Regions from separate parts of the Staphylococcus sp. M0911 genome, predicted to be linked through region 1. Evidence: predicted binding sites of a transcription regulator. Region 1 holds the regulator's gene; the other holds the start of a gene.
What was found. Region 1 encodes Rex, which represses fermentation and respiration genes when NADH is low (regulators of the CRP and FNR family bind a similar motif). Its sites were predicted from a motif close to TTGTGAAATATTTCACAA; they were not measured.
Positions count from the first base shown of each region.

Region 2: ssp1_RS02455 (nitrate reductase subunit alpha) is a predicted target of Rex. The motif match lies at 2,512-2,529, and genes of this name have one in related genera.

Region 1 is NZ_CP022881.1:875,613-881,692, forward strand. It holds gene abc-f (ribosomal protection-like ABC-F family protein) at 253-2,187, opposite strand; gene ssp1_RS04250 (redox-sensing transcriptional repressor Rex) at 2,442-3,086, shown strand; gene ssp1_RS04255 (hypothetical protein) at 3,114-3,419, shown strand; gene ssp1_RS04260 (YeeE/YedE family protein) at 3,591-4,661, shown strand; gene ssp1_RS04265 (sulfurtransferase TusA family protein) at 4,674-4,898, shown strand; gene ssp1_RS04270 (LacI family DNA-binding transcriptional regulator) at 5,038-5,988, shown strand.
Region 2 is NZ_CP022881.1:534,590-540,669, forward strand. It holds gene nirB (nitrite reductase large subunit NirB) at 1-1,172, shown strand, start outside; gene nirD (nitrite reductase small subunit NirD) at 1,175-1,489, shown strand; gene cobA (uroporphyrinogen-III C-methyltransferase) at 1,480-2,406, shown strand; gene ssp1_RS02455 (nitrate reductase subunit alpha) at 2,584-6,080, shown strand, end outside.

The sequences.
Region 1 (6,080 bases):
GGAACATGCGTACTTATCAACAATAAGTGCACAACTTGTGGATAAGTGGTGTTAATTTTTGTGGATATAGCAAATTTTTATCTGAATAACTCTAAAATTTAGTTACATATTACCTGTGGATAACTAGGATAACTCTGTGGATAGCCATCAGATAGGCGAAAATGAATGTTAATAATAATCAATTAAAAATCAGAAAAAAGACACTAAAAAGTAGAAAATCTACTTTCTAGTGTCTGGAAAAATAATAGTTATTTATAATTTTTCTTGTAATTCTTCCCATTCAAGCATTGCTTGTTCTAATTCTTGTTCGGTATTCGATTTTAATTCAGCTAGTTCATTGGATTTTACAGGATCGCTATAAACATCGGGTTGTGTAAGTTGATGATCAATGTCTTCGATCTTTGCTTCACATGATTCGATGATGGCTTCACGTTGCTCGATTTCACGTTCTATTTTGCGTTGTTCGCGACGACGCTGCTTTTGGTTTTCATATGATGACGCTGTAGTATGTTTAGTATTTGAGTGATTTGCAGACTCAATTTCACTCTCTGCTTTAGCTTTTAAGGCTGCAGCTTCTTCTGTTTTTTCAATATAATATTGATAATCACCAAGATACATTTTTCCACCATCATGATCTAGGTCAAATACTTTATTGGCTAATTGATTGATGAAGTATCTATCATGGGATACAAAGATAATAGTACCTGCAAAATGTTCTAAAGCTTGTTCTAACATTTCTTTCGAATCTATATCGAGGTGATTGGTAGGTTCATCTAAAATAAGTACATTATCACGTTGCAACATTAACAAGGCTAATTGTAATCTTGCCTTTTCGCCACCAGATAAATCATTGATAATTTTTTTGACGTCGTCTTGTACGAATAAAAAACGGCCTAATACTGCTCGAATATCTTTTTCGTTCATATTTGGATACTGGTCCCAAACATAATCTAAAATGGTTTTATTTGATTTGAATTCAGCTTGTTTTTGGTCATAGTAACCTATTTGTAAATTAGCACCAAATGTGACTTCGCCACCGAGTGGACGTTGTCTTTGAGCAATGGTTTTAATTAAAGTGGTTTTACCGACACCATTTGGCCCAATAATAGCGATGTGATCACCTTTGGATACTTCCAAATTAATAGGTTTAGTAATAGGTGTATCATCATAACCAATTTCTAATTGTTTGATATGCATGACGTCATTTCCGGTATTTCTATCAAATCCAAATTGAATGTTAGCACTTCTTGCATCAATCATTGGTTTATCAATACGCTGAATTTTTTCTAATGTTTTACGACGGCTCTTTGCCATTCCACTTGTAGAAGCTCTTGTGATATTTTTTTCTACAAATGTTTCTAACCGTTTAATTTCTTCTTGTTGTTTTTCATATTCTTGCATACGTTTTTCATAATATTTATCTCGCTGTTGAATAAATTGTTCATAATTACCAATATATCGTTTAACACTACCTAAAGCGACGTCATAAACTTGTGTAACGATTTTGTCTAAGAAATATCTATCATGACTTATAATGACAATTGCGCCTTTAAAGTAACGCAAATAATCTTCTAACCATTTTGTAGTTTCTAAATCAAGATGGTTGGTAGGTTCATCAAGTAATAATAGATCTGGTTCATTTAACAACATTTGTGCAAGTGATAATCGTGTTTTTTGACCACCACTAAAGTCATTAATAGGCTTATTAAAGTCATCTTCATTAAAATTCAATCCATGAAGAACTGTTTTAATTTTACTGTCATATTGATAACCTTCTAATTGCTCAAATTGATTTGATAAAGATTCATATTTTTCCATATGTGATTGATAAGTAGGTGTATCATACTCATTTGCATGGGCAGCTAACCAATCTGTTTCACGTTTGATTAATAGTTCCATATTTTTAATATGTTCAAATGGTTTTGACATTTCCTCGAACACAGTGGCGTTAGAGTCCAACGTCATTTGTTGTGTTAAATAGCCCATCTTAAGATTTTTAATCTTTGAAATGTGACCACTATCATAATCTTCAACGCCAGCAATGATTTTCATAAGTGTTGATTTACCGGCACCATTTCGTCCAACAACGCCTATTCGTTCACCTGTTTTCACTTCAAAATCAACGTTAGTAAAGATATCTTCACCATCGAACGATTTAGAGATGTCATTAAGTTGTAAAAGTATCATCCGACTTCACCTTTCTAAATATGCGATATCATTATAAACTATACATATAGTTTGATATGTTTAAATGTTTTGTTTATCATATTAATATTTATTTTACAGTATTAAGCTGTGTCTTGAAACTAGGATATTTATTTTTAAATTTTATTAATGTATAATTAGCAAGTATTCATTGTGAACAATTATTTGGATTTTTATTGTTGCAAACATATATACATAAAATTAAAACCGTTTAGCGTCGAAGGGAGACAAATAAAATGGCAAGTAACGTTAAAATTCCTCGAGCAACTTTAAAACGTTTACCGTTATATTATAGATTTGTGAGTAATCTAAAATCTAAAGGTATTGACCGTGTTAATTCTAAAGCTATTAGCGAAGCATTACAAATAGATTCAGCTACGATTCGTAGAGATTTTTCATATTTTGGCGAATTAGGTAAAAAAGGATATGGCTATAATATAGATAGTTTAATTGAATTTTTCAAAGCTGAAATTAGTGGTAGCAATGATATTAAAATTGCAATTGTTGGTGTGGGTAACTTAGGTCGAGCATTATTAACATATAACTTCTCAATTCACGATGAAATGACCATTACAGAAGCATTTGATGTAAATCAAGATGTCATCGGCGAACAAGTAGGCCGTGTTGTTGTAAAAGATAGCAAGACTTTAAAACATACGTTATCAAATCAAGATATTGATGTAGTCATTCTTACAACACCTGAACAGGTTGCCCAAAGTGTTACAGATGAGCTGGTTGAATCTGGTATTAAAGGTATTATGAATTTTACACCAGCGAGAGTGAGTACGCCAACTGATGTACAAGTACATCATATTGATTTAGGTATTGAATTACAGTCCTTACTTTTCTTTATGAGAAATTATGATGAATCAATGAAATAGCATATTGATCATTTGGTGGGACTTTTTATGAATGATAAAGTATTGATTCAAATAGGGTGTATGTATAAAGCACATTTACCTACATTAATATACATTCCAGGACAATTGGTATTGAACGGTCATACATTAGTGTTCAAGTCCTATTATACAAATCATAATCCTCTAAATTTAGATATTGATGTTAAAAAAATTATTCGTTACCAAATACGTAAGGGGTTACTGGGACATAAATTATTGATTTACTATAACCAAACTTGGTATAAATTTAGTCATTTTAAAGCAAATGAATTGCAAGCATTAGTTCATTATATCGATGAAATACAAGCACTTTAAAAAGTGATGAGCAAGAGTACATCTTATCGAGATGTACTCTTTTTTTATTTTAAATAAAGCATTTCATTGATAAATGTGTAGAATTAAGAAACATATTATGATAGTGAACTTGAAATATAACACTTTATCCTGTAAAATAACTTAGTATTTATATCGGAAAAGGGTGATAACGTGGTTTGGATGATTATAAGCGGTTTGATCGTCGGCGTACTATTAGGATTTGTAATGCAACGAACACGCTTTTGCTTAGCAGGCGGTTTTAGAGATATGTATGTTCAAAAAAGTAATAAAATGTTCTATGCATTGCTTGTTGCTATTACAGTTCAAAGTATTGGTTTATTAATATTAACAAGTTTAGGTATAGTAAATGTTCCAGCACACACATTTCCAATTGTTGGTACAATCATTGGTTCTTTTGTCTTTGGCATAGGTATTGTATTAGCAGGTGGTTGTGCTACTGGAACATATTATAGAGCAGGAGAAGGTTTAATAGGTAGTTGGGTTGCACTCATTTTATATGCATTAACAAGTGCAATTACTAAGACAGGTGTTTTGTCACCAGTCCTAAAAGTAATTAATCAACCTACAAATGTCAATGCAAGTATGGCAGATACATTGCATATTCCCAATTGGATTTTAGTAATACTAATAACGTTAATTACTTTAATATTAGTGACAAAAACACTTAAAAAGCCTAAAGTAGCAGTCCCTAAATTAAAACAGAAGTATTCAGGCGTAAGACATTATTTATTTGAAAGAAGATATCATCCGTTTGTAGCGGCTATTGCAGTTGGTTTAATCGCTTTATTAGCTTGGCCAATGAGTAGTTCTACTGGTAGAGATTATGGATTAGGAATTACGACACCTTCAGCAAATATTGTTAATTTCTTAATTACTGGAAATACACAACTCATTGATTGGGGCGCATTTTTAGTTATAGGTATATTCCTAGGTTCTTACATTGCTGCTAAAGGATCAAAAGAATTTAAATGGCGTTTACCAGATAAGAAAACAATTAGAAATAGTGCAATTGGTGGCATTTTAATGGGCTTTGGAGCCTCTGTTGCAGGTGGTTGTTCAATCGGTAATGGCTTAGTTGAAACGGCGACAATGAGTTGGCAAGGCTGGATTGGTCTAGGTTCAATGATTCTAGGTGTATGGTTTATGAGTTACTTTATTTTTATTAAGCCAATGAAACAACTACAACAATCGACTAAAAAACAACAAACACAAACGACTTAAGGAGGAGTTATTATGGTATATGAATTAGGCACAGTTGGTATGGTTTGTCCTTTCCCTTTAATAGAAGCTCAAAAGAAAATGACTGAATTAGATTCTGGTGATGAATTAAAAATTGATTTTGATTGTACACAGGCGACTGAGGCAATCCCTAATTGGGCGGCAGAAAATGGTTACCCTGTTACTAATTATGAACAACTTGGTGATGCGTCTTGGACAATTACTGTACAAAAGGCGTAAAATAATGATAAATATAGATAGAGCATCCATCATGGGTGCTCTATCTATATTTATTCAACTAGAAATTAGTATTTTAAGCGATTACATTTATGATAGAATAGATATAAGTTTTCCAAAATATGATGGGTGAGTAACTTTTATAAAAAATATATCGGATATCGCAAAATTAGCAGGAGTATCAAAGAGTACGGTTTCTAGGTATTTAAATAATGGATCTGTCAGTCCAAAGACACGTTTGAAACTAAGTAGGATCATTAATGAACATGACTACCAACCGAATCAATTCGCGCAAAGTTTAAGAGCAACTCAAACACGTATTATAGGTGCTATCATTCCAAGGATGAACTCTTATGCTGTTGATGAAACAGTGAAGGGTATCGTAAATCAATGTCAACAACATAACTATCAACTGTTACTTAACTATACTGGATTACATATGGAAGCAGAAATTGAAGCCATTGAAACGTTATCTCGTAGTAAAGTAGATGCAATTATTTTAATGGCAACTGATATTACTGATAAACATTTGGAAGTGATTGATAAAGCTAATGTACCTGTCATTATTGTTGGACAAGCATATCCTGGTTTACATAGCATCACGCATGATGATTATCAAGCAGGATTAAAAGTGGGTGAGTGGGTAGGTCAAAGACAACCGCGACGTGTTGTATTTTTTAGTGTTACTGAGAAAGATATTGCGGTAGGTGTACATAGGAAAAGTGGTTTAATCGATGGCTTATCAAAATATCAAATTAAACCAGATATATTTGAAACCTCATTTAAATATGAAGAAGCATTAAAAGATATTAAGCAAACGTTAACAAAGATTAATGATGCTGACGTCATTATTGGTGCGACTGATGCCATTGCGTTGGCAATTCATAAATATCGTTTTAATTCAGATCAATTATTAAAACCAACAATAATTCATGGATTTGGTGGAGATCCTATGACACAAATTGTTTCTCCAATTATTCGAACAATACAGTTTAATTATTATGAAGCGGGACAACGTGCGATGCTTGAAGTTAGACAATTGATTAAGGGAGAATCTATTGAAGAATCCATCGTGATACCAGTGAAATTATAAAGAATATATTCAATTTATATGGAACCGATACCAGTATAAATGATAAAATATAAACATCATACTTACTAGGTCAAGTGACTCATGTCTATAGA
Region 2 (6,080 bases), 340 kb from region 1:
ATGATGAAACAATATGTGGCTGTAATGGTGTTAATAAAGGCACAATTGTAGAAGCAATTACTAAAAACGGACTAACATCTGTTGCTGAAGTAACAAAAATGACTAAAGCAGGAAATTCGTGTGGGAAATGTAAAGGGCAAATCGCAGATATTCTACAATATGCTTTAGGCGATGATTTTGTAGCATCTAAACCAACTGGTATATGCGCTTGTACAGATTTATCACGTGATCAAATTGTCACTCAAATTAGAGCCAAAGGACTCAAAACATCTAAAGAAGTGAGACATGTACTCAACTTCAAAGATAAAAATGGTTGCCCGAAATGTCGTCCAGCTATCAACTATTATTTGAACATGATTTATCCATATGAGCATAAAGATGAAAAGGAATCACGATTCGCAAATGAACGCTATCATGCAAATATTCAAAATGACGGTACATTTTCCGTTATTCCTCAAATGCGCGGTGGTGTTACAGATGCAGATCAACTTATTAGATTGGGAGAAGTCGCTAAAAAATATAATGTACCACTTGTCAAAGTGACTGGCTCTCAACGTGTGGGATTATATGGATTGAAAAAAGAAGAACTTCCAAGCGTATGGGAAGACTTAGGCATGCGTTCAGCTTCGGCATATGGTAAAAAAACACGTTCAGTTAAAAGTTGTGTAGGTAAAGAATTCTGTAGATTTGGAACACAATATACTACTCAACTTGGTATTAGATTAGAGAAGACATTTGAATATATTGATACACCTCATAAATTCAAAATGGGGGTATCAGGTTGCCCTAGAAGCTGTGTAGAATCTGGTGTTAAAGATTTTGGTGTAATATCTGTAGAAAACGGTTTTCAACTCTATATCGGTGGCAATGGCGGTACTGAAGTAACAAAAGGACAATTACTAACAACTGTAGAAACAGAAGATGAAGTGATTCGTATTTGTGGTGCATTGATGCAATATTATCGTGAAACTGGAATCTATGCTGAAAGAACTGCGCCATGGTTAGAACGTCTTGGCTTTGAAAATGTGAAAGAAGTATTGTTAGATCCCGAACGTCAACAAGCACTTTTCGATAGAGTGATGGAAGCGAAACAAGCGATTCAAGATGAACCCTGGCAAGCAATCGTAAATGATAAAGCATCACAAAAAATCTTTGAAGTTGAGAGGGTTTAATCATGAAAAATATGCAGAAAATTAAAGTGTCTCGTATAGATGAGTTAACACCACTAATTGGTAAAAAAGTATTCGTAAACGATAAAGAGATTGGTTTGTTTTTAACAAATGAGGGTGAGATATTTGCAGTTAATAATATTTGTCCCCATAAGGAAGGCCCTTTGTCAGAAGGTACTGTAAGTGGAAGTTATGTTTATTGTCCATTACATGATCAAAAAATTGACCTTAAGACAGGTAATGTGCAGGAGCCAGATACTGGTTGTGTAGAAACATATCCAGTAGAAATCATAGATGGAGATATATTTATATGTCTATAAATGAATACGGAACTGTCTACTTAGTAGGTGCAGGTCCAGGTAACCCTAGCTTATTAACTAAAAGAGCACAACGGCTCATTGAAAATGCTGATATCATATTATATGACAGATTGGTTAATCCCTTTATCTTACAATATGCTAAGCCAGAAATAGAAATTGTTGATGTTGGTAAGAAACCATATACTAAGCATATTCAACAAGAAAGCATTAATCAAAAAACGATTGAAGCTGCAAGTAAACATCATCATGTGGTTAGACTTAAAGGTGGCGATCCCGCTATATTTGGACGAGTCCAAGAAGAAGTTGAAGCATTAAATAAGCTGAATATCGACTTTGAAATTGTGCCTGGTGTAACATCGGCAAGTGCAGCAGCGCAATCCATGAACTTAGGTCTAACGATGAGGAGTATAGCTAAAAACGTCACTTTTTCAACAGGTCATTTTAAAGATTCAAAAGATAATGACATTGATATTAGTACATTATTAAATAAAGGAACGCTAGCAGTTTATATGGGGGTTAAACGATTACCTAGAATTATTAAGCAAATCAGACAATATACATCTTATGATTACCCAATTGCTATTGTATTTCGTGCATCACTTTTTGATGAGAAAATATTGACTGGAAATATCAGTAATATTGAGCAAAAGTTAACACAATATAATGTAGAAGGATTACCAGGTATTTGTATCATTGGAGATATCATCAACTATTCACTACCTCAAAATAAGGCTAAGCATACAGAAATCATATATATTGTAAAAGGGAATAGAAATCACGCATTGGAAAAATGTGAATTATTATATGAACAAGGTTATGGATCCATGATTGAAGTAGATGAGACGTATCATTATTCTCAACAAGCATTATACAAATCAGTACTAAAGCAGTATGCACATCAATTTATTGAAATATAAATCCACAATGAATATTAACTATAACGCAGTGTCTATCTAGAATAGGCACTGCTTTTTTGTAGGGAATTTATAAGTGCAATTAGGACATTCCCTAATATATAAATATTGTGAAAAAATGTACAATCTAATTGAAAAGTTAGGAACGCATATATGAAGTAAAGGTCTAGGAGGATACTTATGGGGAAATTTGGATTAAATTTTTTTAAGCCAACTGAAAAGTTTAATGGTAATTGGTCAGTACTTGAAAGTAAAAGCAGAGAATGGGAAAAAATGTACCGTGAACGATGGAGTCACGACAAAGAAGTGAGAACAACACACGGCGTGAATTGCACTGGATCATGTTCATGGAAAGTTTTTGTTAAGAATGGCGTCATTACTTGGGAAAATCAACAAACAGATTATCCTAGTTGTGGTCCAGAAATGCCGGAATATGAACCAAGAGGATGTCCTAGAGGTGCATCATTTTCATGGTATGAATATAGTCCATTAAGAGTTAAATATCCCTATATCAGAGGTCAACTTTTAGAATTATGGCAAGAAGCACTTGAAGAAAATCATGGAAACAAAATAGCTGCATGGGCATCTATTGTAGAAGATGAAGAAAAAGCCAAACGTTATAAACAAGCGCGTGGTATGGGTGGTCATGTAAGATCAAATTGGAAAGATGTAACTGATATTATTGCTGCTCAATTATTATATACCATCAAAAAGGACGGTCCAGATAGAATAGCTGGATTCACACCTATTCCAGCGATGTCTATGGTGAGCTATGCAGCTGGCGCACGATTCATTAATTTATTAGGCGGAGAAATGTTAAGTTTTTATGATTGGTATGCTGATTTACCACCAGCATCACCTCAAATTTGGGGTGAACAGACAGATGTTCCTGAATCAAGTGATTGGTATAACGCTGCTTACTTGATTATGTGGGGTTCAAACGTGCCATTAACACGAACACCAGATGCGCACTTTATGACAGAAGTGAGATATAAAGGGACTAAAGTCGTTTCTATCGCGCCGGATTATGCTGAAAATGTAAAATTTGCTGATAATTGGTTAGCACCTAACCCAGGTACTGATGCTGCAGTTGCTCAAGCAATGACACATGTTATTTTACAAGAATATTATATCAACAATCCTAATTCACGATTTATTAATTATGCTAAACAATATACAGATATGCCTTTTGTATTAATGTTAGATCAAGATGACAATGGTTTGAAAGCAGGCCGATTTTTAAGAGCAAGTGATCTTGGACAAGATACAACAAACGGAGAATGGAAGCCTGTGTTATTTGATAACTTATCAAATCAACTAGTTGTTCCAAATGGCACGATGGGACAACGTTGGGAAGATGGTAAACAATGGAATCTTAAATTAGAAGATGAAGATGGCAATGTTATTCAACCTAGTTTATCCATGGATGAAAGCGATTTTGAATTACAACAAATTCAATTTCCATATTTTGATAGCAATGGTGATGGTGTCTTTGAACGCCCTATACCTACTAAGAAGATTAAATTAGCTAATGGTGATGAAAGATATATTACTACTGTATATGATTTGATGGTTAGTCAATATGGTATCAAACGTTTTAATCATGAATTAGAAGCGACGGGATATGATGATTCGCATTCTAAATATACACCTGCATGGCAGGAAGACATTACAGGTATAAAATCTAGTTTAGTCGTTCAAGTTGCAAAAGAATTTGCCCAAAACGCTATAGACACAGAAGGGCGTTCAATGATCATTATGGGTGCTGGTATCAACCACTGGTTTAATTCCGATACAATTTATCGTTCGATTTTAAATTTAATTATGTTATGTGGCTGTCAAGGAGTAAATGGTGGCGGTTGGGCACACTATGTTGGACAAGAAAAATGTCGACCTATTGAAGGTTGGAATACGATTGCATTTGCTAAAGATTGGCAAGGACCACCTCGTTTACAAAATGGTACAAGTTGGTTCTATTTCGCGACAGATCAATGGAAATATGAAGAATCAAATGTCGATAAATTGAAATCACCTTTAGCGAAACATATTAAACATCAACATCCAGCTGATTACAATGTTACAGCTGCTAAATTAGGTTGGTTACCATCGTATCCTCAGTTTAATAAGAATAGTTTGTTATTCGCAGAAGAAGCTAAAGAAAATGGTGATGATTCAAATGAAGCCATATTAAAACGTGCGATTAATGAAGTGAAAACGAAACAAACAAAATTTGCAGTAGAAGATCCGGATTTAAGAAAAAACCATCCTAAAACATTATTCGTATGGCGTTCTAATTTAATCTCTAGTTCTGCTAAAGGACAAGAATATTTTATGAAACATTTATTAGGTACAAAATCAGGATTATTAGCATCACCAAACGAAGATGATAAACCTGATGAAATTCAATGGCGAGAAGAAACAACAGGTAAATTAGATTTACTCGTATCACTCGATTTTAGAATGACAGCGACACCATTATATTCGGATATTGTTTTACCAGCAGCAACTTGGTATGAAAAACATGATCTTTCTTCTACTGATATGCATCCTTATGTTCATCCATTTAATCCAGCCATAGATCCATTGTGGGAGTCTCGATCAGATTGGGATATTTATAAAACACTCGCTAAAGCAGTGTCAGAAATGGCGAAGGATTATCTACCAGGTACATATAAAGATGTCGTAACAACACCGTTAGGTCATGATTCCAAACAAGAAATAGCAACACCATTAGGTATCGTAAAAGATTGGTCTAAAGGAGAGATAGATGCCATACCCGGTAAAACCATGCCTAACTTTACAATCGTAGAACGTGACTACACGTTAATTTACGATAAATATGTTTCTGTTGGACCGAAATTAGAGACAGATAATGTAGGGGCACATGGCGTTAGTTTTAGCGTGAAGGAACAATACGAAGAATTAAAAAGTATGCTAGGGACTTGGAATGATAAAGACCCTAATTCTATCAAAAATGATAAACCAAGAATTCACTCTGCTCGAAATGTAGCAGATGCAATGTTGAATATTTCATCTGCTACAAATGGTAAATTATCACAAAAATCTTATCAAGACTTAGAAAAACAAACAGGTATGACGTTAACAGATATTTCAAGTGAACGTGCGTCTGAAAAAATAACATTTTTAAATATTGGTTCTCAACCTAGAGAAGTTATACCAACTGCAGTGTTCCCTGGATCAAATAAAAATGGACGACGTTATTCACCATTTACAACTAATATTGAACGACTCGTTCCTTTTAGAACGTTAACTGGTCGTCAAAGTTACTATATTGATCATGAGGTTTTCCAACAATTTGGAGAAAGTTTACCGATTTACAAACCTACGTTACCGCCAATGGTATTTGGTACTAAGGATAAACAAATTAAAGGTGGCACTGATACTTTAATTCTGCGTTATCTTACACCACATGGTAAATGGAATATTCACTCTATGTATCAAGATAATAAGCATATGTTAACGCTATTTAGAGGTGGTCCAACAGTTTGGATTTCTGATGAAGATGCTAAAGAACACAACATTCAGGATAACGATTGGTTAGAAGTATATAACCGAAATGGTGTCGTTACTGCGAGAGCTGTTATTTCACACAGAATGCCTAAAGGTACCATGTTTATGTATCATGCACAAGATAAACATATTCAAACGCCAGGTTC